4 regions of the Actinoplanes ianthinogenes genome follow, and region 2 is predicted to be linked to each of the others. Evidence: riboswitches for the same ligand, from Rfam matches in the RefSeq annotation. Region 2 holds a riboswitch; each other region holds the start of a gene.
The links. Region 2 has a riboswitch for cyclic di-AMP ahead of Aiant_RS46445 (LysM peptidoglycan-binding domain-containing protein). Riboswitches for the same ligand answer to the same signal wherever they lie in the genome.
Positions count from the first base shown of each region.

Region 1: it holds a riboswitch for cyclic di-AMP, as region 2 does, so the genes downstream of both, Aiant_RS22990 (coiled-coil domain-containing protein) here and Aiant_RS46445 (LysM peptidoglycan-binding domain-containing protein) in region 2, are expected to answer to the same signal.
Region 3: it holds a riboswitch for cyclic di-AMP, as region 2 does, so the genes downstream of both, Aiant_RS35890 (C40 family peptidase) here and Aiant_RS46445 (LysM peptidoglycan-binding domain-containing protein) in region 2, are expected to answer to the same signal.
Region 4: it holds a riboswitch for cyclic di-AMP, as region 2 does, so the genes downstream of both, Aiant_RS23910 (LysM peptidoglycan-binding domain-containing protein) here and Aiant_RS46445 (LysM peptidoglycan-binding domain-containing protein) in region 2, are expected to answer to the same signal.

Region 1 covers NZ_AP023356.1:5,097,773-5,104,722, reverse strand. Annotated here, with positions in the region: gene Aiant_RS23025 (DHA2 family efflux MFS transporter permease subunit) at 1-232, shown strand, start outside; gene Aiant_RS23020 (hypothetical protein) at 220-777, opposite strand; gene Aiant_RS23015 (ABC transporter ATP-binding protein) at 841-1,614, opposite strand; gene Aiant_RS23010 (ABC transporter permease) at 1,616-2,509, opposite strand; gene Aiant_RS23005 (TetR/AcrR family transcriptional regulator) at 2,697-3,305, shown strand; gene Aiant_RS23000 (hypothetical protein) at 3,396-3,761, shown strand; gene Aiant_RS22995 (coiled-coil domain-containing protein) at 3,821-4,852, opposite strand; cyclic di-AMP (ydaO/yuaA leader) riboswitch at 4,858-4,994, opposite strand; cyclic di-AMP (ydaO/yuaA leader) riboswitch at 5,203-5,334, shown strand; gene Aiant_RS22990 (coiled-coil domain-containing protein) at 5,340-6,377, shown strand; gene Aiant_RS22985 (glycoside hydrolase family 65 protein) at 6,444-6,950, opposite strand, start outside.
Region 2 covers NZ_AP023356.1:1,794,348-1,801,297, reverse strand. Annotated here, with positions in the region: gene Aiant_RS08285 (hypothetical protein) at 1-362, opposite strand, end outside; gene Aiant_RS08280 (hypothetical protein) at 851-1,900, opposite strand; gene Aiant_RS08275 (hypothetical protein) at 2,065-2,859, shown strand; gene Aiant_RS08270 (GDSL-type esterase/lipase family protein) at 2,939-4,174, opposite strand; gene Aiant_RS46445 (LysM peptidoglycan-binding domain-containing protein) at 4,349-4,903, opposite strand; cyclic di-AMP (ydaO/yuaA leader) riboswitch at 4,902-5,080, opposite strand; gene Aiant_RS08260 (hypothetical protein) at 5,308-5,838, shown strand; gene Aiant_RS08255 (dihydrolipoyl dehydrogenase family protein) at 5,825-6,950, shown strand, end outside.
Region 3 covers NZ_AP023356.1:7,967,280-7,974,229, forward strand. Annotated here, with positions in the region: gene cydB (cytochrome d ubiquinol oxidase subunit II) at 1-8, opposite strand, end outside; gene Aiant_RS35875 (cytochrome ubiquinol oxidase subunit I) at 20-1,435, opposite strand; gene Aiant_RS35880 (BlaI/MecI/CopY family transcriptional regulator) at 1,512-1,862, shown strand; gene Aiant_RS35885 (M56 family metallopeptidase) at 1,859-2,776, shown strand; cyclic di-AMP (ydaO/yuaA leader) riboswitch at 2,890-3,025, shown strand; gene Aiant_RS35890 (C40 family peptidase) at 3,041-4,003, shown strand; gene Aiant_RS35895 (MarR family winged helix-turn-helix transcriptional regulator) at 4,060-4,491, opposite strand; gene Aiant_RS35900 (epoxide hydrolase family protein) at 4,545-5,618, shown strand; gene Aiant_RS35905 (AAA family ATPase) at 5,823-6,950, shown strand, end outside.
Region 4 covers NZ_AP023356.1:5,292,839-5,299,788, reverse strand. Annotated here, with positions in the region: gene Aiant_RS23925 (GNAT family N-acetyltransferase) at 1-574, opposite strand, end outside; gene Aiant_RS23920 (class I SAM-dependent methyltransferase) at 726-1,364, shown strand; gene Aiant_RS23915 (saccharopine dehydrogenase family protein) at 1,369-2,607, opposite strand; cyclic di-AMP (ydaO/yuaA leader) riboswitch at 2,976-3,150, shown strand; gene Aiant_RS23910 (LysM peptidoglycan-binding domain-containing protein) at 3,150-3,761, shown strand; gene Aiant_RS23905 (YybH family protein) at 3,764-4,102, opposite strand; gene Aiant_RS23900 (LysR family transcriptional regulator) at 4,209-5,084, shown strand; gene Aiant_RS23895 (ExeM/NucH family extracellular endonuclease) at 5,130-6,950, opposite strand, start outside.

The DNA of each region.
Region 1 (6,950 bases), 3.3 Mb from region 2:
GACCGATCGGGTGGCCGAGGAGAATCCGGACGTCACGCCGCCGTCCTGCCGGTCCGCCGGTGGGCCCGCCTCGCCCGAGCTGACGGCTTACGCCGCCGAGCAGGTGCGGGCCGGCTTCGAGGACACCACCGTCCGGACCTCCGGGGTGTCCCTGCTGCTCCTGCTCGCCGCCTTCGGGCTGAGCTTCCTGATGCCCCGGCAGGGAAAGCCGGAGGGCGATCACTTGGGGTAAACCACCCCGCTACGGCCGCTGTACAGGTGCCGGGTGCCGTCGGCCTCGTAGCCCGTGTTCGGCGCGTCCAGCCAGACGACGTAGGGCGCGCCCGGGATCAGCCCGGTGATCGTGGCGCTGATGGTGCAGCCGGTGCCGGCCGGGACGTTCTTCCACACCGGCGCCGGCTGGGCGCCGGAGACCAGTTTCTGCGGGACGGCGGTGACCCGGTAGTTCGAGTCGTACTGCCGGGGCCACTCCACCTTGAAGCCGCCCGCGATCGGGGTCACCGCCACCGGGATCAGCACCGGATCGGTGGCCGGCCAGGCCTTGGTGCAACTCGGGTTCGCCGACGGCAGCGACGCGGTCACCCCGGCGGTCGGGCGGGCACTGCCCAGCGACGGCGTCGGGCTCGGGGTGGCGCTGCCGGAGACCAGCACCGACCAGGTGCCGCCGGGACTGGGCGCGGAGGCCGTCGCCGGGGTCGTCCCGGAGCCGGAACCGGAGCCGCATCCGGCGGTCACCAGCGCGGCCGCCAGCACCAGCCCGGTCTTGACGCGCCGCATCCCGGCCCCTCCCGCTCGGTCCCCCTCTACCCGTTCGGCGGGGGGACCCGGCGGGCTTAGCCGTTACTTGCGGCTGAAGGCCTCGTACTCCTTGAGCACGTCCTCGGTCGGGCCGTCCGCCCGGATCAGCCCGGACTCCAGCCAGATCACCCGCTCGCAGGTGTCCCGGATCGACTGCTCGCTGTGGCTGACCAGGAACACCGTGCCGGCCTCGGCCCGCAGCTCGCGGACCCGGGCCTCGCTGCGCTTGCGGAACTTGGCGTCACCGGTGGCCAGCGCCTCGTCGATGAGCAGCACGTCGTGCTGCTTGGCCGCGGCGATCGAGAAGCGCAGCCGGGCACCCATGCCGGAGGAGTACGTCCGCATCGGCAGCGAGGCGAAGTCGCCCCGGTCGTTGATCCCGGAGAAGTCGATGATGCTCTGCTTCTTCTCCTTGACCTCGGCCGGCGACATGCCCATGGCCAGGCAGCCGAGCTCGACGTTGCGGTCGCCGGGCAGGTCGTTCATCAGGGCCGCGTTCACGCCCAGCAGCGACGGCTGGCCGGCCGCGTAGATCGCGCCACGGGCCACCGGCAGCAGGCCGGCGACCGCGCGCAGCAGGGTCGACTTGCCCGAGCCGTTGCTGCCGATCAGGCCGATCGCCTCGCCCTTGTACGCCACGAAGGAGACGCCCTTGACCGCGTGCACCTCCCGGACGTTCGCCGCCTTGGTGCGGGTGACGATCCGCTTGAAGCTCGCGAGCGGGCTCTGCTGCTGACCACCGGCCGACCCGTGGATCTTGTAGATCACGTGGGCGTTGTCGGCGATGACAGTGGGGATGCGCTCGTCGTCGGCGATGTCAGCCACGGCCGTAGCCCTTCTCTCCGCGCCAGAAGTAGACGAAGCCGCCCAGGCCCACGACCAGCGACCAGATGACCGCCTCGGTCCAGAGCTGGGCCGGGCTGCCGGCCAGCTTCACGTTCTCCATCAGCGCGTGCCGGTAGAGCTCGATGAAGACCAGCAGCGGGTTCAGCTCGACGGCGAACAGCTTCCAGCCGTGCAGGTGCTCGGTGAACCGGGTGACCGGGTAGAGCACGGCCGAGCCGTACAGCCAGAACCGCATGATGAACGGGATCAGCTGCTTGACGTCGCGCATCTTGGAGCCGAACCGGGCGCAGGCCAGCGCCAGCCCGGTGTTGAAGATCGACTGGAGGATCATCGCCGGGATGACCAGCAGCCACTCCAGGTTGACCGGCTCCTTGACGACCACGATCACCAGCAGCACGACCAGCGCGGTGACGAAGTTGCGGATCTCCACCAGGGCCACCGACAGCGGCAGGCTGGCCCGCGGGAAGTGCAGCGCCCGGATCAGGCCCAGGTTGCCGGTGATGGCATTGATGCCGTTCTGCACCACCGACTGGGTGAACTGGAAGACGAAGACGCCGATGCAGAGATACGCCACGAAGTTGTCGACACCGCCACGTGTGCCGATCACCACACCGAAGATGATGTAGTAGACGAAGGCGTTGAGCGCCGGCGTCAGCACCTGCCACAGCGCGCCGAGGTTCGTGTTGCCCAGCGAGGACGTCGTCTTCGCCTTGGCGTGCGCGGCGATGAAGTGGCGATACCCCCACAGCTTGCGGGAGTACTCCACGAGTCCGAGCCGACGCCCGGAAGAGGTGAGGCCGTGCCGTCGGGCGAGATCCCTGGGGGAAACGCCGGTAGCGGCATCGGCAACCGCCGTCTCTGGCATGGACTGGTGCTCCGATCTCGTCAGCCCGGGCGAAGCAGCGGACTCCGGTGACTTGCCTTCGAACACAGCTAGCAGCATGACAGGCGTCCGCCGACGCCGATGGAACGGGTTCGTATCGACGTTGAAGGAACGGTAGCCGACCAAACGGCGGAACGCAACCGTTACGTCGTAGCGCTATAGTTACCGGGTGGCGACAGTCAAACGCGCACCTGCCGGAGCGGCGGTGCTCCGGAACGACATCACCGTGGCGATTCGTAACGCGGTCATGAGTGAGCTGGCAGAGGTCGGTTACGGCCGCCTGTCGATCGAGGCCGTGGCCCGGCGTGCCGGCGTCGGCAAGACCGCCATCTACCGGCGATGGAGCAACAAGCTGGAGATGGTACTGGAGATCATCACGGAAGTCGCCGGTCGCAAGGTGCCACTTCCGGACACCGGCTCGTTCTCCGGCGACCTCGACCTGCTCATGATGATCGTCAGCAAGGCGCTGCAGCACCGGGTGGCCTCGCAGATCATCCCCGACCTGATGGCCGAGGCGGCGCGGAACCCGCAGATCGCCGAGACCCTGCAACGGGTGCTGCGCACCCACCAGCAGTCGGTCGGGGAGAAACTGGTCGGCCAGGCCATCGCCCGGGGCGAGCTGCCCGAGGACACCGATCCGGAGGTGGCCGTCGACCTGATCCTCGGCCCGCTGTATTGGCGGCTGGCCGTCTCCCGGCAGCCGATGAGCGACGACTACCTGGAGAAACTGGCCGCGTCGGTGCTCGGCTCGCTGAAAGCCGGCGGCGCCGCCAAATAACCGGGTCGCAACCCGCGGAGTTCTGCATCGGGCCGGTGTCAGGCCGAAGGGAGAAGTCGTTCCCGACACCCACCCTCCGGAGCCGGCCCGATGCATTCCTCGCACGCCCCTCGCGTCGACACCACCGTCCTGGACGCGGCCGCCATGCTGGCCATCGCCATGGGCCGCACGCCCGACGCCGGCCTCGGCTTGGCCCCGCAGCGGCCGGCCGTGGTGACCGGCGCCGCGGTGGTCGGCGCCTGGCGCAGCCAGGACGGCATGGTCCGGCTCCAGCTGCGCATCGATGGAACGTACGCGGGGCAGGTGGCCGGCCGCCGGAAGCGGCCGGCCGGCACCTATCGGATCGACGGCGCGTCGGTGGTGCTGCACGACGCCGTGTCCGGGCTCAAGACCCCGGTCACCGTCCTGCACGAGGGCGAGCTCGAGATGGCCGGGCACCGCCTGCTCCCCGCCTGAAATTCCCTTTTTCGGTACGGCCTGCGCGCGCCGGCCGTACCGAAAAGCGGGTTTGAGATTTACGTCACCGACAGGTGCACGTGGTTCGTGTGGTCGGTCGACGGCGTGCCGCCCGCCCCGCTGTACGACTTCCATCCACTGCTCGGCAGCCAGATCCGCTTGAACCAGATCACGTAGAGCACGCCCAGCGTGTCCGAGTTGTGGATGAAGTAGTTCGCCAGGTTGGTCCCGTAGGTCTTGCTGGCCCCGGTCGCCACCCCGCCGAACCCGTTCTTGTCGGCGGCGAAGTCGCAGGCCCGTCCCTTCGGATGCTCCCCGCTGTTCTGCGGCCGGTAGCAGGCGACGTACCGGGTGAAACCGGCCTTCTGCGCCTGCTTCATCGCGAACAGCAGGCGTGGGCTGATGCAGCCGTCCGTCGTCGGGTCCGGCACGCACTTGCCGTCCAGGTCGCCGGAGGGCTTGTCGGCGTCCGCGCTGCCGCCGCTGGAACCCGCGTCACCGGAGTCCCCGCCCTGGTTCGCGTCCTTGAGCGCCTGCTCGGCCTGCGCCTTGCGCTTGGCCATCACGTTGACCTGCTTCTGCTGGTCGACGATGGCCGCGTCGATGCCGGTCTTGGCCGTCTGGCGGTCGGTGCGGGTGTTCTTCAGGTCGGCGATCGCCTGGTTCTGCCGGGCCGCCACGGTGGTCAGCAGCTGGGCCCGGTCCAGGAAGCCGGCCGACGAGTCGGCGCCGAGCATCGCGCTGAGCGGGCCGAGCCGGCCCATCGTGTAAGCCTGCTGGGCGTACTTGTTGAGCGCGGCCTGCTGGGGGCCGAGGGCCGCGTCCAGCTTCTTCAGCTCGGCGGCGAGGCTGGTCTGCTGCTGCTTGGATTTCGCGAGCTTGGCCTTGGCGTCGACGTAGCCTTTCGAGGCCTCGTTGAGCTTGTCGAGCAGGGCTTTCGCGCCGCCCTCGCCGTCGTCGCCGGACTCGCCCGGCGCGGTCAGCGGACGCGGCGCGGCAGCCGCCGGGCCGGCGACACCGGCGATCCCGCATGCGGCGACCAGGAGCGCTAGAAAGGCCGCCCATCGTCGCCGCGCAGTCACATGCTGCACTGGCTGTTTCCTTCCGTCGGCCGCCGGCCGGGTTAGCTGACGGGCTCGGGATGAAGGAAGTCCCTACCGCGTGATGCGGATTCGCCCCGGAAGAAAGGTGGATCCCCGGCTCGCTCGTTATGCGATTAGGCGGCGGTCCCCGCGCGGGAACCGCGACGACCATACCCCAGCGGATCGACGAATCGACAGTTCTCGTACCCATTGCGACGGCCCGGTCACGAGTCGTGATGCGATTACGGAAAGTCGTTGTGCGGTAACAATTTTGGCCGTTTTCCGGACGCTGATGTACCGAGATATCTCAGGTAAACTGGCCGCCGGTCCTGCCAGGACGGCACCGCCCCCGAGTTGCCGGCAGGCCGCCGCCCAATCACCGAAAGGTGAGCCGGGGAACCAGGTAGTTGGGGTGAATCCGCTATATGCGGTAGGGATAGCTTCCGTCCCGAACCCGTCAGCTAACCCGGTCGGCGGTGACAAGGAAGGATTGTTGATGACCGCACGTCCCCGCCGGTGGCTGACGCTTGCCCTGGCGCCGTTGGTGGCTGCCGCCATATTCGTGGCACCGGTCACCCCGGCTCATGCCGCACCAGGCGGCAACCCGACGACCGCCGATGAAGGCGACGGCGACGGCGACCTCTCCGACCAGATCGAGGCGACGAACCGCCGGTACGTCAACGCGAAAGCCGCGGTGGCGAAGTCGAAGAAGACCCAGAAGGAGCTGGCCGCTCAGATCAAGACCGCGGAGGCCCGGCGTGATCAGCTGGTTCCCGAGGTCAACGCGATCGCCAAGCAGCAGTACCAGGTCGGCAACCTCAGCTCGCTGAGCTTCCTGCTCCGGGCGAACGACTCCACGGACTTCCTGGACAAGGCGGTCTCGCTGGAGGAGATCAACAAGCTGCACGACGAGAAACTGCACGAGCTGAACACCCTGCTCCAGGACATCACCGCGGACAAGACCCGGCTCGACGCCGAGGTCAAGAACGAGGAGCAGCAGCTCGGCGTCCAGCAGAAACTGCACGACTCGGCCGAGGACCAGCTCGAGCTGCTCGGCGGCGGCACCGGCATCAACAAGACCATCACCGCCGGCTTCGTCGACGCGACCTCGAAGACGGCCGCTCCGGCGCCGCGCAACTCCGACGGCGGCTTCTCGCCGGAGTCCTGCAACCAGAAGGACCCGACGACCGACGGCTGCATCACCAAGCGCACGCTGCACCTCTACAACGAGGTGAAGAAGGCCGGCTTCAACATGTTCGTCGGCTGCCACCGCAACGGTGGCCCGTTCGAGCACCCGAAAGGCCGGGCCTGCGACTGGTCCCTGCAGAAGAGCGGGTTCTCCTCGGCGACCGGCAACGCCAAGATGATGCGGTACGGCAACGACCTCACCGCGTTCCTGGTGCGCAACGCCGACCGGCTCGGGATCTATTACGTGATCTGGTACAAGCAGATCTGGTTCCCCGCGACCAACAACTGGCACGCGTATCACGGTCCGAGTGACCACACCGACCACGTGCACGTGTCGCTGCTGTAATCGGGCTCTCGTACCGAAAAGCCCCCGCTTCCCTCCTCGGGAAACGGGGGCTTTCGCGTCAGGACGTCAGTGCGGGGTCGCGCGCCGCACCGGAGCCCGCCCGGCCGGCTGCGACGGCGACGGGCCGACCGGCCCGGCCGACGGGATCGCCATGGTCACCGGGCGCACCTGGGTGACCTCGATCTCCTTGCCGTGGTGCAGCAGCGTGAGCCGGGCCGACCCGCCGCCGTTGCGCAGCGAGTAGGTCACCTCGTCGGCGGTGACGTTGACCCGCAGCCGCAGACCCCGCCAGAGCAGCGAGAAGTCCAGGTTGTTGATCCGGCTGGGCAGCCGCGGCGCGAACGACAGCTGGCCGTTGAAGTCACGCATCCCGCCGAGGCCGGCGACCAGCGCGATCCACGAGCCGGCCAGCGACGCCACGTGCACGCCGTCGCGCGCGTTCTGGTGCAGGTCGTGCAGGTCCATCAGGGCGGCCTCGCCCAGGTAGTCGTGGGCCAGCTCCAGGTGACCGGTCTCGGCCGCCATCACCGCCTGGATGCAGGCCGACAGCGAGGAGTCCCGGACCGTACGCGC
Region 2 (6,950 bases):
GCACACCGCACCCGCACCGAACGCACCGCCGTCCACGGCACGAACCGTGCCGCCCGCCGATAGGCGGCGAACGCCAGGCCGGCGTCCGAAGTCCGCACCCAGGCGAACCGCTGCCCTTTGCGCCCGATCAGCAGCCGCCCGCAGACACCGGCCTGCGTGAACAGGAAGATCAGAACGGTGTCGCGCAATGCTTGCCAGAGGTGGGCGGTGTGCCCCAGGAGTGAGAGCAGCGCATATGACAACCCCAACCCGACCGGAAGCAGCACCGCCAGGATCGTCACCATCCGGAGCGCCATCCCCGACCGCCGGACCTGATAGGTAACCGATCCCGCCGCTCCCGCCGCCGAGTTGATCTTCATCACCGGCCGAGTATTTCCCAGCCCGACAAGCCCGTGACCAGCCATTCAGCCAGTATTCAGCCGGCGGTAGCCCGTGACGACGGCCGTCGAGCGGCGCTCGGGTTCCGGCTCGCGCCAGGGCCGGTTGGTGGTGGTCGGTTGCGGGGTGTCGCTTGCGCTGAAGGCCGGTTGCGCGGCGGATGGTTGCGGTTTGTCGGCTTGGGCTTGGCGCCGGTTGCGCGCGGATGGTTGGGGCTTATCGGCTTGGGCTTGGCGCCGGTTGCGTGCGGATGGTTGGGGCTTATCGGCTTGGGCTCCGGGCCGGTTGAGCGCCGTTCGAGCGCGGGTTGTCGGCTCGCGCTGAGGGCCGTTCTCGGAGGTGCTCAACGGCCCTGAGCGCAAGTCGGGTGCCGGCTCCCGTGGCGGAGGCGGCGGAGGCGCGTGGCGGTCCCGGGTGGGCCGGGCCTCGCGTGGGGTGGCGCGGGACGGATGCTCCGGGCGTACCGAAAGAATCAGTCGGCTCGGCGGACCGCGATGATGCCCTTGATCAGGCGGTAGAGGCCGTAGAGCATCGGGCCCCACGCCACGATGTAGACCGCGGCACCCGACGCCATGGTGGCCAGCGTGATGAAGATGCCGGCGCCGAGCCAGATGCTGCCGACGGTGATGTCGCGCTTACCCTGGGCGGCGGCCTCGGCCCGCTTGATCTGCTGCTGCGCGGGGTTGGACAGGTCGCCCTCGGCGGTCCACTGGTGATAGGGCGCCGGGGTGCCCGGCTGCTGCCCGTACTGGCCCGGCGCGGGCGGGTAGGCGCCGCTCTGCTGACCGTATTGGCCGGCCGGGGGAGCGCCGAATGGCGGTGCGCTGGACGGGGGAGCGCCGAACGGCGGTGCGCTGGACGGCTGCGGGTGCTGGTCGGCCTGGGGAGCACCGAACTGCTGGTACTGGTTGGCCGGCGGAGTGCCGTAGTGCTGCCCGTACTGGCCCGCCGGCGGAGCGCTGGACTGCTCCGGGTACTGACCCGCCGGGGCGCTGGACTGGGGGTACTGGCCCGCCGGGGCGCTGGACTGCGGGTACTGGCCCGCCGGAGCGCTGGACTGCGGGTACTGACCCGCGGAGGTCCCGGACTGCGAGGAGTACTGGCCCGCGGAGGTGCCCGGCTGCGACGAATACTGGCCGCTGGACTGGGGCGAGTACTGGCCCGCGGAGCCGCCCGGCTGCGACGAATACTGGCTCGGCGGGTACTGGTCCGCGGAGGTGGAGGAGTACTGGCCGGGCGAGGTGCTGTACGGCGGGTACTGGTTCGCCGGAGGGCCGCTGTACTGCTGCGGGCTGTACTGATGCGGCACCGCGGCCGACCCGCTCTGCTGCGGATGAGCGGAGGAGCCGGGATAGGCCGAAGCGTCCGGGTAGGCGGGAGATCCGGGATAAGCGGAGGCCCCCGGCTGCTGCTGGCCCGGCGCGGCGGGGCGGGGCGTGACGGCCGGCCAGCCGTCCTGGTCCGCCTGCGGCGGCGGATAGCTTGCCGGGTTGGGTCCGGCGGTCGGGTCCGGGTACGTCATGGTGCACCTACTTCGTCAGTCAGGCGGAAGATGTCCGGCCGGTCACCTGGGAGTACCGGTGTGTGACGGATCCGGTTCAACGAGCAACCGGAAAGGGGTCATTCAACCGGAAGTCGCACAGATTCGCTGCCCGTCCGACCTGTGAATCCGGTCCACTCCGAGACATGGCACTTCTGCGCACCACACTCGGCGCCCTGTGCGCCGCCGTCCTGACCGCCACCCCGGCCCTGGCCGCACCCCCGCCCGGCCACCTGGAGCTCCAGTATTTCGGCGATCTCACCGATCCGTCCCATGTAGCCGACAGCAGCGGCAACCACCTGGACGGCGCCATTCTCGGCGGCGCCGGCGGTTTCGTGACCTCGGTCACCGAGCCGGACGGCAACCGCATCCTGCGCTTCCCGGGCGGCAGCTGCACCACCGCCGTGCCCTGTCCACAGGCGATCATCCGCCCGTCGAGCACCGTCACGCTGGTCCCGGGCGACGACGGTGAGGGGCGGTTCGTCTACGGCGCGGACGTCCGGCTCACCGAGACGCCGTCGCCGGACGCCGGGATGAATGTCTTCCAGTTCGGCGCGGCCGGCGCCGGTCTCAGTCAGTGGAAGCTCCAGGTCGACTATGGCCGCCCGTCCTGCCGCTGGTCGGACGGTTCCCGTTTCGTCCTGCTCCCGGCCGGCCCGGACGACTTCACCATGACGGTCGGCCGGTGGTACCGGGTCACCTGCATCCGGCTCTCCCCGGTGCTGTTCCAGATCCGGGTGCACGATCCGCTCACCGGCCGCCAGCTGCTGCCGCCCGCGCAGCAGACGAGCCCGCTCGCCGACATCCTGCCCAGCGGCTTCGTGGTGATCGGCGGCAAGCGGATCAACGCGGCGCAGACCGATGTGGACACCGATCAGTTCCACGGTGACCTGGACAACGTCGAGTTCGGCCGCAAACTGGTGCCGGCCGACGCGCGTTGACGGATCGGAATCGGTGCCGTAGGTTGGCGCGGAAAGCGCATTCCCGCACGTCGTTCCTCCTGGCGGCGGCTGGCTGAGGTCAGCGGAACCAGTCGAGGTCGACAGCTCCGGCGATCACCTGCATGCCCTTGTCGCCAGGGTGCAGGTGGTCGCCGGAGTCGTTAGCGGGCAGGAACCGGGTCGGCGCCGCCGGGTCGTGCGTCGCGGTGTCCTGGTCGAGCACCGCGTCGCAGCCGCTCCCGGTCCCGCGGACGAAGGCGTTCACCGCGGCGCGCCCCTGCTCCCCGCGACTGCTCCAGTAGTCCGCCCCGGCGAACGGCGTGAGCGTCGAGCAGATCACCGTGATCCCGGCCGCGTGCCCGCGAGCGATCAGCTGCCGGTACGCGCCGACGATCTGGTCGACGCCCGGCGGATGCCTGCTGCCCAGGTCGTTCAGCGGATCGTCCGCGATGATCACCCACTTCACCCCGGTCCGCCGGAGCACGTCCCGCTCGAAGCGGTGTGCCGCGCTCTCGCCCCGCCCGTCCTTGCCGTCGGCGGTCAGCCGGTTGCCGCTGATCCCGGTGTTGACCACGCCGATCGTGCGCCCGGCCGCGCGCAGCCGGTCGGCGAGCAGGTCCGGCCACCGGTGGTTGGCCCCGAACGCCGAGTCGAGCCCGTCGGTGATCGACGCCCCGAACGCCACGATCGTCCCGTCCGCCGCGCTGTTCAGCACGTCCAGGCCGCTGAGGAAGAAGTAGTTGCTCGACGTCTCGACGCTGTGCATCGTCGCGGCGGTGAGCTGGTCGCCCGTACCGATGTAATTGTTCTGCGTGCCCAGCGGGTGCCGGGTCGTCTCGCCGGTCGCCGCCGGGAGATAGAGGCTGACCGCCAGGTCGGTGTCCGCCGGCACGGCGAAGGCGACCTCGTCGCTGGTCACCGTGGCACCGGCCGGGACGGTCACCGTGGCCTTGCCGCCGAAGGTGACCGCGGTGTCGGTGGCCGGGTCGATCCCGCTCCCGGTCGCCCGCCGCGCCACGTGCACCCCGCCGACGACCAGCGGCGTCCGGCCGAACGTGTTGGCGAGCTGCAACCGCGCGCCGTCCCCGCCGACGCTGGTGTGCACGATCTGCCGCACCGTCTGCCGGGTGAAGGGCTGGCCGCCGTCGGTCATGGCGACGCCCCAGGTGGCGACCCAGCCCGGTGCCGCGGAGGCCGGCGGTGATGCCGGGACCACCGAGGGCGAGACGGATGCGGGGGAGGGGCCGGCCTGTGCCGTCGCGGTCCCGCATCCCCCGGCCAGCAGCATCACGCCGGCCGCCATGACCCACCGCATCTGTTCCCCCGTGTTCCTTGCCCGCTTTCCGCCGCACATCCTCACATCCGGACATGTGCGGGAGCTGTCAGCAGGGACAAGGATCACCGGGTGTCAGCCGATGGGGATGCCGGACACGTGCCTCGGTCCGGTCATGCGGCCGTCCGGACGGCCGCATGACCGGGGATCACCTTGTCAGAGACGGATGCGCTGACCCGGGTAGATCCGGCTCGGGCTGCTCAGCTTGTTCTTGTTGAGCGCGTACAGGGTCCGCCAGCCGCCCTTGATGTGGTACTTCCGGGCGATCTTGGCGAGGGTGTCACCGGACTTGACCACGTAGGTCTTCCCGGAGCTCTTCACCTTCTTCTTCTTCGGGGTGTGCGACGGGGTCGACTTCTTGTGGACGCCGGACCTCTTGCCGCACACCGGCCACGGGCTCAACCCGCGCTTGGCGTACAGCTTCTCGGCGATCCTGATCTGTTCGGCCTTGGTGGCCTTGTCCGCGGTCGAGGCATATTTGCCCCCGCCGTTCGAGAGCCACGTGCCGCGGCTGAACTGCAAGCCGCCGTAATACCCGTTACCGGTGTTGATGTGCCAGCGGCCGCCCGATTCGCACTTGGCGACCACGTCCCAGTTGACGCTGGAGGCCAGGGCCGGGGTGGCCGGCGCGAGCAGCACGCCCGCTCCGGTCACGCCGGCGGCCACCAGGCTGAGGGCAGCAAGGCGCGTTCGTCTACCGATCCGAGACATGGATGATCCTCCACGCCTGCGAGGTGAGCTGTCGGGTTCGGGCAGATCGGCCCGGCCGCGCGTCACGTGGCGGCTTCACCCCAAGGCGCTGTCCCAGCGCCGGAAAACGGTGGTTCCCCCGCTCCTGCCCTTTCATCGAGTCTGTGGATCGGCGGCAGGATTCGGCGGTCCGTCCACAGTGCCCGCCATCGCGGGACGACCGACGGTAACCACAGCCCCGGTCGTTCATCCAAGTTTTTGACGGCCTTTAGTGACGTTCTTCACGGTATTTGCCCGATTTGATCTTGTTCGTGCCCCGGAAAGCCAGGCATTTCCGAAACCGGTGATCCGCCCGTCCTCCCGGCATCCCCCACGAACGGCAGAAAGGGCGGAACCGCCGCTGGTCACGCTGCGTCAAACCGCGCATGGCCGCTCTCCGCCGGCGCCGAACCGCGCTGCTCACCGCGATCTCCGCCCTCACGCTGTCCGCGTGCGGCAACACCCTTTCCGGTACGCCCGGAGCATCGCGCGACGCCGTCCACGCGGCAGCCGCGAACCTGCCGTCGCGGTACACCTACGTCCTCACCTCGACCTGCGGCGAGCGGGCGCTGATCGGCCGATACCGGATCGCCGTCGACGGCGCGGCGGCCACCGGGGAACCCCTCGGCCCGGACAGCAACCAGGACGTCACCCATTACCCGGCCATCACGGAGCTGCTCGCCGAGGTCGACACGGCCGGACCGGACGCCGTGATCGAGTTCCAGGCCGACGCCGCCGGTCTGCCCGCCTCGCTGACGGTCGACCCGGTCCCGAACGCCATCGACGACGAGGCGTGCTACACCTTCACCGACATCCGGCCGGGTGCGCCGCGGGAGTCCCCGGGTACCGCCCAGGGCCACCCCCTGGGGCGAACGACGTACCGGCCGGACGACCATGGACCGCATGCGAAGCTTTGATGTGGTGGTGGTCGGCGCCGGACCAGGCGGCGAGGTGGCGGCCGGACGACTGGCCGAGGCCGGGCTGGACGTGGCGATCGTCGAGGCCGACAAGGTCGGCGGCGAGTGCTCCTACTACGCGTGCATACCGTCCAAAGCGCTGCTGCGCCCGGGCGAGCTGCTCGCCGAGGCCCGGCGCACGCCCGGGGTGGCCGCCGCGGTCACCGGCGACCTCGACGTCGCGGCGGTGCTGCGCCGCCGCGACGAGCTGATCGGCAACCTGGACGACGCCGGGCAGGTGCCCTGGCTCACCGAGCGCGGGGTCACCCTGATCCGCGGGTGGGGCCGGCTCGCCGGGGAGAAACGCGTCCAGGTCGGCGACGAGACCCTCGAGGCGCGGCAGGCGGTCATCCTGGCCGGCGGCACCCGGGCGGCGCTGCCGGACATCGACGGGCTGGCCGAGTCCGAGCCGTGGACCAACCGCGAGGCGGTCACCACGCCGACCGTCCCCGAGTCGCTGATCGTGATCGGCGGGGGCGTGGTCGGGACCGAGCTGAGCCAGGCGTTCACGTCGCTCGGCTCGCGGGTGACCCTGATCCCGGGGAAGCGGGGGCTGCTGCCGCGGGAGGAGCCGTTCGCCGGGGAGCAGGTGGCGCAGTCGCTGGTGGAGCAGGGGGTGGACATCAGGTTCGGGGCGCGGGCTCAGGGCGTACGCCGAACCGGTGTTGATGTTGAAGTGACCCTGAGTGACGGGACTGCCGTGAGGGCGGCGGAGATCCTGGTGGCCGCGGGGCGCACGCCGCAGGCGGCGGACCTCGGGCTGGAGACCGTCGGCGTCACCGCGCTGCGGGTCGACGAGAACATGCGGATCCCCGGCTTGAGCTGGCTCTATGTGGTGGGCGACCTGAACGGGAAGGCGCTGTTCACGCACATGGCGAAATATCAGGCGGCGATCGCGGCCGGCGACATCCTGGGCAAGCCGATGGCCGCCGAGCATCTCGCCGACGGCCCGGGATCACCGCGAGTGATCTTCACCGAGCCGCAGGTCGCCGCGGTCGGGCACACCGCCGCGACCGCCGCCGCGGCCGGTCTGACCGTCCGGGTGGTCGACCTGCCGACCGACGGCAACGCCG
Region 3 (6,950 bases), 3.7 Mb from region 2:
GTGATCATGCGACGGTCTCCTAGTAGGCCGGGGCGGGTTCAGCCGCGGGCGACTTATCCAAAATTTCGGATGTAAGCGGCTTTTTCGAGAGATGGACAACGAGCTTGTACCAGGCGATCGCCAGCAACCCGTAGACCAGCGTGAACCCGGCCAGCGAAGCGATGACTTCGGCGCTGGTCAGCCCCGGGGAGATCCCGTCAGCCACCTTGGAGATCCCGAAGGCGAGCCACGGCTGCCGAGCCGTCTCGGTGAAGATCCAGCCGAACGTGTTGGCCGCGGCCGGCAGCAGCGGCGAGAGCAGCAGGATCCGCTTGGCCCAGCCCGGCACTCCCGCGCCCCTCTGCAGGAAGGCGGGGAGGAGCGGCAGCCGCGACTTCTTCCCGGCGGAGGCCCAGAGGTAATACGCCGCCAGGACCATCCCGGCGATGCCGGCGCCCATCATCAGCCGGAACGTCCAGAACGCCACCGGAATCATCGGCACGTAGCTCCCCGGGCCGTACTGCGCCACGTACTGCGCCTGGAGATCGTCGATCCCCTGCACGGTCCCGTCGAAGGATCCGGTGCCCAGAAAGGACAGCAGCCGCGGCACCTCGATGGTCAGGAACGGCTTCTCGTGTCCGAGCTTCCCGAGCGCGAAGACCGAGAACGGCGCCCCGGTGGTCGTCGAGTACAGCGCCTCCGCGGCCGCCATCTTCATCGGCTGCACCGCCGTCATCACCTTGCCGAGGTGGTCGCCGGTCAGCGCGGTGAGCGCGCCGCCGATCAGCGTCAGCCAGGCGCCGAGCCGGGCCAGCGTACGGAAACCGGTGTCGGCCGCAAGCCGCCACACGCCGATGGCGAGCAGCAGGCCTCCGCCCGCCATGGCCGCCCCGGCCATGGTGTGCGGGAACGCCGCGAGCACCACCTCGTTGGTCATCAGCGCGGAGAAGCTCGTCAGGTGGGCGCGCCCGGTGGTGGCGTCCAGCTCGTAGCCGACCGGGTTCTGCATGAACGAGTTGGCCGCCAGGATGATGTAGGCGGAGAGCAGGGTCCCGGCCGCGACCACCACGATCGTCGCGGCGTGCAGCTTGCGGGGGAGCCGCTCCCACCCGAAATACCAGAGCGCCAGGAAGGTCGCCTCCAGGAAGAACGCGAGCATCCCCTCGATCGCGAGGGTCGGCCCGAACACGTCGCCGTAGAACTTGGCGAACGCGCTCCAGCCGAGCCCGAACTGGAACTCCTGGACGAGCCCGGTGACGACGCCGACCGCGAACGTGACGATCAGCAGCTTGCCGACGAATTTCGTCAGCTCCTGATACTTGCGATTCTCCGTCCGCAACCAGGTCAGATGCAGTCCCGCCGCAGTCGCCGACAGGCTGATCGACAGCGGCACGAACAGGTAGTGATAGATCGTCACGACGGCGAATTGCAGCCGGGTCAGGTCGAGCACGTCCATCGGGAAGCCCCCTCTACGACTCTTCGTAGTAGATACTACGAGACGTAGTACTACCGGCTCTAGTAGGATGGGTCACATGGCACTAGGCGATCTCGAACGCGAGGTCATGACGCAGCTCTGGGATGCTCCGGAGGCGCTGACCGTCCGGCAGGTGCACGAAAGAATCAGCCAAAACCGCGACTTGGCATATACGACCGTCATGACGGTCCTGGACCGTCTCGCGAAAAAAGAGCTCGTTGTCCAAATAAAAGCGGACAAAGCTTATAAGTACGCCGCCGCGCAGACTCGCGAGGAGATGACGGCGGCGCTCATGATGGACGCCCTGAGCGCCTCCCCCGATCAGGACGCCGCGCTGGCATACTTCCTCGGTCAGCTGCCCCCCGGCGCGATCCAAGCCGCCCTGGACGCCACACCGAAAGAGACGTGACCGCACTCATCCTCGGAGCCCTCGGGCTGACGCTCTCGCTGGTCGTCCCGGGCATCCTGGCCGGCGCCCGCTGGCCCGACCGCGCGCCGGTCGCCGCCGTCCTGCTCTGGCAGGCCCTCACCCTGACCGCGGTGCTCTGCGCCCTCGGGGTGGTGCTGGCCGCCCCGGAGGAGCTGACCCGGGCGGCCGGCGCCGACCACCCGTGGACCGTCGCGGCGCTGATCTTCTCCCTCGCGGTGGCGGCCACCATCGTGATCCGGCTGCTGATCTCGCTGATCAAGGTCTCGGCGCGGGCACGCGCCCGGCGCGAGCGGCACCGGATGCTCGCCGATCTGCTCGACCGCGCCGAACGGCACCGGGAGCTGGGCGGCGCCGAGGTGCGGGTGCTCGACGGGGCGCTGCCGCTGGCGTACTGCGTGCCCGGCCGGGAGCCGCGGGTGGTGCTCAGCGACGCGGTGCTGCGGATTCTGGACCGGTCGCAGGTGGACGCCGTGCTGGCACACGAGCAGGCGCACCTGCGGCACCGGCACGAGCTGGTGATGGAGTCGTTCACCGCGTTCTATCAGGCGGTGCCGCGACCGCTGCGCTCCCGGGCGCCGCTCGACGCGGTGCACCTGCTGCTCGAGATGGTGTCCGACGACGCCGCCCGGCGCCGGGTCGGTGCGGCCCCACTGCGCGCCGCGCTGGCCCGGTTGTCCGACGCCGTACCCCTCGCGGAGGAGGCCCCGGCCGACCCGGCGGGTGAATCCCGCTCCCGCAGGCTCGACCGGCTGACCGGTCCGGCGCCCACCTCGAGGACGCTCTCGGTGCTCGCCGGGGTCGCCGCCGCCGGTCTCCTGGTGTTACCTACCGTGATCCTGGTGGTGCCCTGGCTTGGGCAGGCCCTGGACGCGTGGCCATTTCGCTCACTCTGAGTATTGGAAGGTGTGCGGGCGGTTTCGCCGCGCGGGCAAGCTTCATTTGCCTGCATGATCCGAGTACGGTGGTCCCCGGTTCGGCAGCCCCCCATCGTCCATCCGGCCGATCTGACGAGCCACCGCCTAATCGCCGGAGACGGCGAGCCGGGGACCCAGGTGTGTGGGGTGAAGCCATCGCAACGGTGGCCGGGCGTGCTTCCCGCCCGAACCCGTCAGCTAACCCGGTCGGCGGCCGAGTGGAAGAAAGGACAACGCACCTACGTGAAGCGCGTACTAGGCGGCCTGCTCGCCGCGGTTGCCGCCGCCGGACTCGTTCTCACCGGACCCGTCGTTGCCCACGCCACGCCCTCGCCGTCCAGCGTCGAGGACCAGATCGACAAGCAGTGGAACGAACTCGAGCCGGTGATCGAGGACTACAACGACACCCACGGGAAGCTGCTCAAGCTGCAGAAGCAGCAGAAGCAGCTGAACAAGACGCTCGCCCCGCTGCAGAAACAGGTCGACGTGGCGCTGGCGGAGGTGCGCGGGCTCGCGTCCGACGCCTACATGCAGGGTCCGCCGAGCGCCATGGGCGCGATCCTGGGCGGTTCGCCGAACGATCTGACCGAGAAGCTCTCGCTTCTCGAGCAGCTGGCCGCCAACCGCCGGGAGTCGATCAGCAGCGTCGTGACGCTGCGCGACAAGTACGCCGCTGACAAGGAGAAACTGGACGCCCTGGCGACCGAGATCGCCACTCGGGACACCGACCTCAAGACCAAGAAGTCGGCGATCGAGAAGGAGATCACCTCCCTCCAGAAGCTGCGGCTCAAGGCGTACGGCGACACCGACGACGGTCCGTACAAGACCGGCCCGTGCCCGGTCGACTACACCAACGACATGGGTGGCCGGGCCGCGCAGCGGGCCTGCGACCTGATCGGCAAGCCCTACGTCTTCGGTTCCGAGGGCCCGAACAGCTACGACTGCTCGGGTCTGACGAAAGCGGCGTGGGCGGCCGTCGGCGTGCATCTCGAGCACTACACGAAGGATCAGTGGGGTTCCGGGAAGTCGGTGAGCCGGAGCGAGTTGAAGCCGGGTGACCTGGTCTTCTACTACTCCGACGTGCACCACGTGGCCATCTACATCGGTGGCGGCATGGTGGTGCACGCGCCGCACACGGGCGACCACGTGCGGATGGCGACGATCGATCGCGGGCCGATCGCCGGCTATCGCCGGCCCGCGGGCTGACCCTCCGGTCCAGGTATCCGAACCGCTCCCGGCCCGCGCCGGGAGCGGTTCGCTTTTCAGACCCTTTGCGTACGGCGGGAAGCGCCGGTCAGCACCTTTCGCAACAGCGCCGCCAGTTGCTCGCGCTCTCCCGCGCTCAGGGGCGCCAGTAACTCGTCCTGGATCGCCGCCGCCCGCTCCGCGAGGTCCCGCGACCGCTCCTGACCGGTCTCGGTCACCGTGATGACGTTGCGCCGCCGGTCGCCGGGGTCGGGGGAGCGGGCCACATATCCGTCCTCCTCCAGCTCGTTGAGCGCGCCGACCAGGTCGCTGAGGTGGATGCCGGTGCGCCGCCCGAGCGCCGCCTGGCTGGCCGGCCCGTCCGCGATCAGCGACTCCAGCAGCCGGTAGTGATAACCCCGCGCGCCCACCTCGGCGAACCCGTCGCCGACCAGCCGGTGTGCGTGCGCGGCGGCCTGGGTGAGCAGCCAGCTCGGCAGTTGATCCATGTGTCCAGCATAACATTGGACGAACTAACGTTAGTTTGTCTAACGTTAGCCGCATGAACGAATTCCGCGTCCACCTCCCGCAGTCCGAGCTCGACGACCTGACCGACCGGCTCACCCGCACCCGCTGGCCCGACGAGCTGCCCGGCGCCGGCGACGACTACGGCATCCCCCTGGCCCGGGTCCGCGCCCTCACCGATCGGTGGCTCACCTTCGACTGGCGGGCGCACGAGGCCGAGCTCAACGCGTACCCGCAGTTCGTCACCGAGATCGGCGGTGACCGGGTCTACTTCATGCACCTGCGCAACGCCGACCCGGACGCCCTGCCGATCGTGCTCACCCACGGCTGGCCCGGCTCCACGGTCGAGTTCCTGGACGTCGTCGACCGGCTCGCCGAGCACTTCCACGTGGTCGTCCCGGCCATCCCCGGCTTCGGCCTGTCCGGGCCCACCACCCGGCGCGGCTGGAGCCAGCAGCGGGTCGCCGAGGCCTGGGCCGAGCTGATGAGCCGGCTGGGCTACCGGCGCTACGGCGCGCAGGGCGGCGACTGGGGCTCCGGCGTCTCCCGGCACCTGGCCGCCGCCGCGCCGGACAACGTGGTCGGCGTGCACGTCAACTACCTGCCCACGCCCGGCTCGCCGGAGGGTCTGAGCGCCGCCGACCAGGCGCGGCTCGCCAAGACCATGGAGCTGGCGAAAAATCGGCACCCGCACCAGCTGCTGTTCGCCGCCGGCCCGCAGACCCCGGCCTATGCGCTGAACGACTCGCCGACCGGGCTGCTGGCGTTCTGGGCGGACAAGTTCGACCGGTGGTCCGACCCGGCCACCCCGGTGCCGGACGATCGGATCCTGGCCGACGTGGCCCACCACTGGTTCCACCGGACCGCCGCGTCGTCCGCCCGGCTGATCAAGGAGAGCGCGGTGAACGTGCCGGTGACCTGCGCGGCGCCGCTCGGTGTCGCGGTCCTGCCGGGCGACCTCACGCAGTCGGTCCGGCCGCTGGTCGAGCAGCGGTACGACGTGCGGCACTGGACGGAGTTCCCGCGAGGTGGGCACTTCGCCGCGCTGGAGGTGCCGGAGCTGTTCGCCGAGGACGTCACGGCGTTCTTCCGCAGCCTCGACAATCGCTGATCACGGTGTCGATCCGGCCACGTCCCGGTCCCCGCCCGCCCAGGGGGGCCTCCCCGAAGACAGTGTGATGCGGAGGCGAGATCGTGCGGGGGCGGGCTGTGGACAGCGCGCTGGTGTGGACGACTTGCCGTTGAGCCGGCGGAGATGCTTCTGAGCACCGGCCGGAGGTGGTGGGTGGGGCGGACGCGGGCATAATCGCGTTCCATGAGCGACGCGTTGATCGAGAGCCTCATCGCGGCGGTGCAGGGTCGCCCCGACGATCTGCCGCTGCGGCTGCACCTGGCCGAGCTGCTGGTTGCGGCCGGGCGCGGGGCCGAGGCGATCGAGCACGCCGCTCAGGTGCTCAGCCGGGAGCCGGGGAATGCGACGGCCCGGACCCTGATGACGTCCGCGCTGGCCGGCCCGGCCGCTGCGCCGCCGTCTGCCGCCTCCCTTCCAGCCCCGGATGCCGTGGCACCTTCGACTCCGGCGTCAGCGGAGACGCCGGCCGCCGAGCCGCCGGCATCGGAAAGGTCGGCCGCGGAGCCGCCGGCATCGGGGGCGCCGGCCGGGGTCGACTGGGCAGCGATGGAGCAGCAGTTCGGGGACGTGGTCCCGCCGCGGTTCGCCCGGTCCGGTGACGAGCCGGAGCCGGTGACCGGGCACGGCGACCGGGCCTTCGACGTCGAGCGCTCCACCGTCACCCTCGCCGACGTCGGCGGCATGGCCGAGGTCAAGAAGCGTCTCGAGGTCTCCTTCCTCGGCCCGCTGCGCAACCCGAAACTGCGCAGCCTGTTCGGCAAGAGCCTGCGCGGCGGTCTGCTGCTCTACGGCCCGCCCGGCTGCGGCAAGACGTTTCTGGCCCGGGCGGTCGCGGGCGAGATGGGTGCGGCGTTCATTTCTTTGTCGATCACTGACGTGCTGCAGATGTGGGTGGGCAGCTCCGAGTGCAACCTGCACGACCTGTTCGAGTCGGCTCGCGGGCACGCCCCGTGCGTCCTGTTCCTCGACGAGATCGACGCGCTCGGGCACAAGCGCAGCCAGCTGCACTCGTCGGCGATGCGTACCGTGGTGAACCAGCTGCTCACCGAGCTGGACGGCGTGCAGGGCGGCAACGAGGGTGTGTTCGTGCTGGCCGCGACGAACGCGCCGTGGGACGTGGACGCCGCGCTGCGCCGGCCGGGGCGGCTCGACCGTACCGTGCTGGTGCTGCCCCCGGACGGCCCGGCGCGGGCCGCGATCATCGAGTTCCACCTGCGCGATCGCCCGGTCGCCGGCGTCGACCTGGCGGCGGTCGCCGCGGCCACCGAGAACTTCTCCGGCGCCGACCTGGCCCACCTGTGCGAGACGGCC
Region 4 (6,950 bases), 3.5 Mb from region 2:
GTTCGCGGCGGGCGCCCGGCAGGCCCGACACGTACTCCCAGGTGTCCAGGCTGGTCGGCCCGTACGGCCCCTCCTGCGGGATCGGTGGCTCCCCGGTCAGCCGATAGCCGCACCGGCGGGCCACCGCGGTGCTCGCCGAGTTGCCCGGGTCGATCCGCAGCAGCAGCCGGCTCAGCCGCAGCGTGCCGCAGGCATAGTCGGTGAGCAGCGACAACGCGGCCACCGCGAGTCCCCGCCGCCGATAGGGCGCGCCCACCAGATAACCCAGCTCGGCCTCGCGCAGTGCCGGATTGACCCCGAAGAGCAGCACCTCGCCGAGCGGCAAGCCCCCGTCCGCGGTGATCGCGAGCTGGATCCGCCGCCCGGTCAGCCGCCCCTGCCGGGCACGCTTGAGATAGGCCAGGCCGGCCTCCACATCGAACGGTGACGGCATCGGGGTCCACCGGGCGATCTGCGGCTCGTCCAGGAGCACGACCAGATCGTCCAGATCGTCCTGGCTCCACTCGCGCAGCACGACGCCGTTGCCCGCCAACGTCAGCGGGTGCGGCAACGGGCTGGCGGTCACCCTTCGCATCCTGCCCACAATGACCCGTACCCGGCTAGTGGCGATCCACAGGTCGCGCTCATCAAATTCTCGACCGCTCACCCGTCGGATCACCGATCGCATCGCGGGTCGCCCTCCGGGCGACTCCCCGCATCCCGCCCCGCACGGCAGGATGACCTCCATGCCGCCTTCTTCCGGTACGCCCTCCGGCCAGCCGCCCTCCGGCACACCCGGCACCCCACCGGTGCACGCCGAGGGGCACTGGGCCCGCTACAACGCCGGGCAGGGCGACCGGGAGCCCCGGGAGACCCTCCGCCGCGCGCTGGACCTGGCCGGCCGGGAGACCGGTCGCACCGCCGTCGACCTCGGCTGCGGCGCCGGCCGCGAGACCCGTGCCCTGCTGGACGGCGGCTGGCGGGTGCACGCCTACGACAGCGAACCCACCATGCTCTCGGCCACCGACCGCACCCACCCGGCGCTGACCGCCCACCTGCTCGGCTTCGAGCAGATCACCGAGCTGCCACCGGCCGACCTGGTCTACGCCGGATACGCGCTGCCCTATCAGTCGCGCGCGTCATTCGATCGCTTGTGGACGCTGATCCGGGCCGCGTTGCGCCCCGGCGGCCTGGTCGCCGTGGACCTGTTCGGGGTGCACGACGCCTGGGCCGGCACCCCGGGCATGACCTTCCTGACCGCCGCCGAAGCCACCGCCCTGGCCACCGGCCTCACCGTCGAGCACTGGCACGAGGAGGACGAGGTGGGTCCCGCGTTCGGTGGCCCCAAGCACTGGCACGTCTTCGAGCTGATCGCCCGGGTGTGATCGCCTACAGCTTGCGGGCGGTGATCTCGAAGCCGGCGGTCCGGAGCCTGCTCACCAGCGCGTCGCCGATGCCGGTGGCCGGGGTGAGGACGCCACCCTCCGAGGCCGGCAGCGCGTCCCGGTCCAGGGCCAGCGCCAGCGCCGACTCCCCGAGCATCACCGCGGTCGCCGCGTAACCCGGGTCGCCCTTGGCACGGACCCGGGACGTGTACCGGGCCCCGGTGGTCGTCGTGGTGAAGATGTCCATGGTGAAGTGGCCGGTCTGCTGCGTCTTCTCGCTCGGGCCGTCGCCGGGCTTGGGCAGCAGCCGGTCCAGCAGGAAGCGGGTGGGCGGCACCGCGAGGCCGGCGATCAGCGCGCCCAGGCCCAGCTTGGTGCCGATCGCCAGGACCGGGGAGAGCGGCGACGCGCCGACGCTCATCGCCTCGCGATACTTGAAGCCGCGACCGTAGGCCCAGCCGCGCAGCGCGTTGCTGCGCCGCACCACCCGGGTGTTGTAGGACGCCATCACGAACGGGGCGAGCCGCCCGCGCAGCTTCGGATCCACTTCGGAGGCGGGGAAGGTGTCCAGGTCGCTCTGCCGGCCGAGTTTCGGCTCGGCGTGCCGGTCCGGGCTCAGCGAGTACGGGCTGCCCGCCACCTTGCGCAGCGACGGATCCTTTTTCAGTACGTCCACCTGGTTCCGCATCGAGTCGATCGTCCCGCCGCTCACCCCGCCGCGCATGCTGGTCACCACCAGCGTCGTCTCGGTGAGTTCGCCCGCTGCGTCCTGTTCGACCTGCTGGTGCAGGACGTGCACCCCGATGTCGGACGGGATGGAGTCGAAGCCGCAGGAGTGGACGATCCGCGCACCGGTGCTCCGGGCGAGCTCGTGGTTCTCGTCGATGCTGTCCCGGGCGAACAGCACCTCACCGGTCAGATCCACGTAGTCGGTGCCGGCCGCGGCGCAGGCGTGCGCAAGCGGGCGTCCGTATTTCGCATAGGGACCCACCGTGGTGATGACCACGCGGGCACGAGCGGCCAGGCTGGTCAGCGCCTCGGTGTCCGCGGCATCGGCGATCAGGACCGGCCAGTCGACGTTCAACCGGGACTTGACGTCGGCCAGTTTCGCCGCGGAGCGGCCGGCCAGGGCGATGCGGGTGCCGGCCGGCGCGTATCCGGCGAGGTGTTTCGCCACCAGGGCGCCGACGAAGCCGGACGCGCCGTAGACGACGACGTCGAAGTCTCGGGAGAGATCGCTCATGGTCGGAGATTGTGCACCCTATGCCGGGCTCGTAGGCAACCCGTCGGTAACAAACATCGCGGCATGCAGCCACAACGCCGGCTCCGCTTGCCGAATCTCCACAAAGCAGGTCGAAACTCTAAAAAGCAGTGAAGCTTTACCCACTCCGGACCCCGCCAATCCTGTCGCCGCCCGATTTCCCTCAAAAGACGGACCACCGTGGTGGCAAATCCCGACGCGGCCTGAGAACTCGGGGAGTTATTCACACAAAGGAAGATCAAAGCGGCTAATTTGTGAGAACAAAGTCACCGGCCCCGCTTCCGGACTTGGTCAGTTCCGTGAGGCGGTGGCTACCGTCGACAGTCCGCCATCGCGGACACCGTGGCCGGAACGCCGAGTCCTGCCTGCTGGTCACGGTCAACAACCCACAGGCATGGAGCGGGGGACCCACAGTTCCTCGGCGCGCTCTCCGGAGTGCGCCTCGGGGTGAAGCCGCACCTGACGCGGCCGGGCTCCTCGGCCCGAACCCGACAGCTCACCTCGCAGGCGTGGAGGAAAACTTCATGCTTCACCTGAACAAGCGGGTTCGTCGTGTCCTCTCCCGGCGAGCCCAGTATCCGCGTGCGCTCAAGCGCACTCTCGGCCTCGCCGTGGCCGGCCTGGCCGGCGCCGTCGGTCTGCTGGCCGTCGAGGCTTCCCCGGCCAGCGCCACCCCGAACGTGAACTGGGACGCTGTAGCCCAGTGCGAATCCGGTGGAAACTGGCGCATCAACACCGGGAACGGCTATTACGGCGGTTTGCAGTTCAGCCGCAGCACCTGGCGCGCGCACGGTGGCGCGCAGTACGGCTCCACCGCCAACCTCGCGTCCAAGAGCGAGCAGATCCTGGTCGCCGAACGGGTACTCCGCAACCAGGGCATCGGCGCCTGGCCCACCTGCGGGCGGCGTGGCCTCACCAAGGCCCGCAAGAGCACGTCGGTGAGCCCGTACCGCCTCGCGTCGTACACGACACCGCTCAAGGCCACCCGCACATACGTGGTGAGGCGCGGCGACACCCTTTCCGGCATCGCCGCGCGTTACCACGTCAAGGGCGGGTGGAAGGCGTTGTATCGCGCCAACGCGAGCCGGCTGAGCAGCCCGAACCGGCTGCGGGTGGGTCAGCGCCTGGCCTTCTGAGATCAGGATCGGCCCAGCTCCGGGTGGTCGAGCACCCGGAGCCACGAGCCGTCGGGCTGGCGGCGGACGACCTGTGCCCGCGCCCCGGCCCCGTCTCTCGGCGGGGTCGAGGTGAGGGCCAGGTCGCCGCTGATCAGCGTGGGCAGCGGCGCCTCGGGCTCGAACGCCGGCATTTTCGGCAGCAGGTCGGCCCAGAGCTTCTGGATCGCGGCGCGGCCGACCGTCTCGCTGCCGGGTGGATAGGCCATCACGGCATCCTCCTCATAGAGCAGCGCCAGGCCTTCGGCGTCTTTCGCATTCGCCCGCTCGACGAACAAACGGGTCAGGTCCTCGGGATGCATTGCTTTCTCACGGTCTGCTTTCTCGCGGTCGCTCATGACTCCACCCTGCCGCGCGCGGCTCCACAAGTCCAACGAATGGTTTTCATACCAACTACAATCGCCACTCATGGATCTGCGGCAGCTGGAATACTTCGTCGCGGTCGCCGAGACCGGCAGCTTCACCCGGGCCGCGGCGCGCGTGCACATCACCCAGTCCGGCGTGAGCGCCCAGATCAAGGCGCTGGAGCAGGAGCTGGGCGCGGAGCTGTTCGACCGCGGCAGCCGGGTCGCGCGGCTCACCGAGGCCGGCTCCGCGGCGCTCAAGCACGCCCGGGCCGCGCTCGATTCGACCCTCGACCTGCGGGACGCGATCGACGACGTCAAGGGGCTGATCCGGGGCCGGCTGACCATCGGGATGGTGACCGGGTGCGAGGTCGCGCCGCTGTTCGACGCGCTCGCCGCGTTCCACCGGGAGCATCCGGGCATCGAGCTGGAGCTGGCCGAGGCGAACTCGGATCACCTGGTCGCCGGGGTGCGCGCGGGCAGCCTCGACGTCGCCCTGGCGGGGCTGGCCGGCGAGCCGCCGGAGAGTCTGAAGTCGCGGATCATCGTGAGCGAGCGGCTGGTGGCTCTGGCCGCGCCGGACAGTGAGCTCGCTGCCCGGGGCAGCGTCACGATCACCGCGCTCACCGCGTACGAAAAGATCTGCCTGCCCGTCGGGACAGGGATCCGCGACGTGCTCGATCGTGCCTTCGCCGGGAAGACCGGGCTGCGACCGGAGGTCGCGCTCGTCGCCACCTCGCCGGACACGGTGGCCGGCCTGGCGCGGCGCGGTCTGGGGGTCGCGGTGCTCAGCGAGTCGATGGCCGCCGCGCATCCCGACCTGGTCAGCGTCCCGATCGACGGGATCGAGATCCCGGCGCTGCTCGCGCTGATCTGGCAGGACCGGACCAGTCCGGCTCTGGCGGCGTTCCTCGAGCAGTGCGACGCGGCGTTCCGTTAGGAGGGCCCCCGCCGCGACGCGACGGGGGCCCGGACAACGCTGGTGTTACTTGGTGATCCGCTGGGTGTGCGTCGCAACGTACGACTGGTTACCCGCCTTGTCGGTCGCCCAGTAGGAGACCTTCAGCGTGCCCTTGTCGACGCCGGAGACGGTCGCGTGCCACCCGAAGAACGGGTCGAGCAGCGCGTCCACCGCCGCGGCCTTGGCCGTCGCGTCCTTCTCCGAGGAGGCGACGGTCCAGGTGCCGGCCGCGTAGTAGTACCACTTGCCGGACCGCTCCTCGATCAGCTTCACCGAGACGGTGCCGACACCCGCGCCGAGGTCGACGACCGTGCCGTTGAGCTGCGTCCAGGAGGCCGCCTTGTCCGCGTCACGCGGCAGGCTCAGGCCGACGATCGGGGCGAGGACGTCCTTGACCACGAGCACCGGACCGACCTTGACGGCCGTGCCGGCGCCGGCCGCGTTCACCGGGGTGGCGGTGACCGTGAAGCTGCCGCCCTTGGTGTAGACGTGGGTCAGGCCGCCGACCGTGCCGTCACCCCAGTTGACCTGGAAGCTGTCGGCGCCGGTGACCCCGGTGGGCCGCACGGTGACCGTCTCGCCGGACCACACCAGGCACTTGTCCAGGGTGTACTTGCCGGTCTGGGCGGCCGCCGCCACGGTGCCGCCGGAGACGGTCGCGGCGTTGCCGGCCTCGTCGGTCAGCGTCACGGTGATCGGGTAGCTGCCGGCCGCGGCGTACTTGTGGGTCGCCGTGGTCGCGCCGGCCTCGAGCGTCTCCGCCGCGCTGCCGTCGCCCCAGTTCACCACCTGCTTGATCTTGCCGGCGGCGGTCACGTCGTCGGACAGCGCCGACTGGGTGAGGGTGACCGTCTGGCCCGGCCAGATCGCGGCCGCGTTCACCGCGTACGTCCCGGCCGGAGCCGTGGTGTCGAAGACGCCCGGGGTGCTGCGCGGCGTGGTGTCCGCGGTGATCGGGCTGTACTTGGCGAAGTAGTTGACCAGCATGGTGAGGTCGTTGTCACCGGTGGTCGTCTTGGTCGCCGGGTTCTTGCCCAGGGTGGTGAAGTTGTCGCCACCCGAGGCGAGGAAGGAGTTCATCGTGACCCGGTACGACGCGTTCGGGTCGATGGTGACCCCGTTCAGCTTCATCGAGGACGCGATGATCCGCGAGCCCTTCGGCTGGTTGACGTCGTACGAGTAGGTGAAGCCCTTGGACGAGCCCAGGTGCAGCACCGGCCGGGACGCGGTGGCCGGCTGCCACTGCTCCTCCAGCACGTTCTTGATGTCGGCGCCGGACAGGGTCTTGGTGACCACGTCGTTGGCGAACGGCTGCACCGCGAACGCCTGCGCGTATGTGACCGTGCCGTCGGTGCCGAAGGCGAGATCGTTGCGCAGGCCCCCCGGGTTCATGAAGGCGATCTGCGCCCCGCCGCGACCGGCGTCCTTGGTCTGGTCGAGCTGCACGTCGGCGATGAAGTTGCCCATCACCGACTCGGACCCGCGGTCCTCGGACCCGGTCGCCGAGTACGCCCGCTTGATGTCCGCCGTGATCGAGCCGAGCTTCTGCTTGCCCAGCTCGGTCGCGGTCGCCTTGGCGGTGGCCACGATGCCGGCCACGGTGCTGTTCTCGGCGTAGCCCTTCACGTCGATCAGCTCGGCGGTCGACTTGACCACCGACTTGGTGGCCGGGTCGTAGGTGAGCACCGCGCGGCCCAGCTTGACGCCGTAGTCCTCGGCCTGCAGCACCGGACGGGTCTTGTCGGTGCCGGGGACCGGGATCTCGAACGCGTACGGCTGGTGGGTGTGCCCGCTGAAGATCGCGTCGATGTCGGCGCTGACCTTGGTGAAGTTCCCGAAGACCGG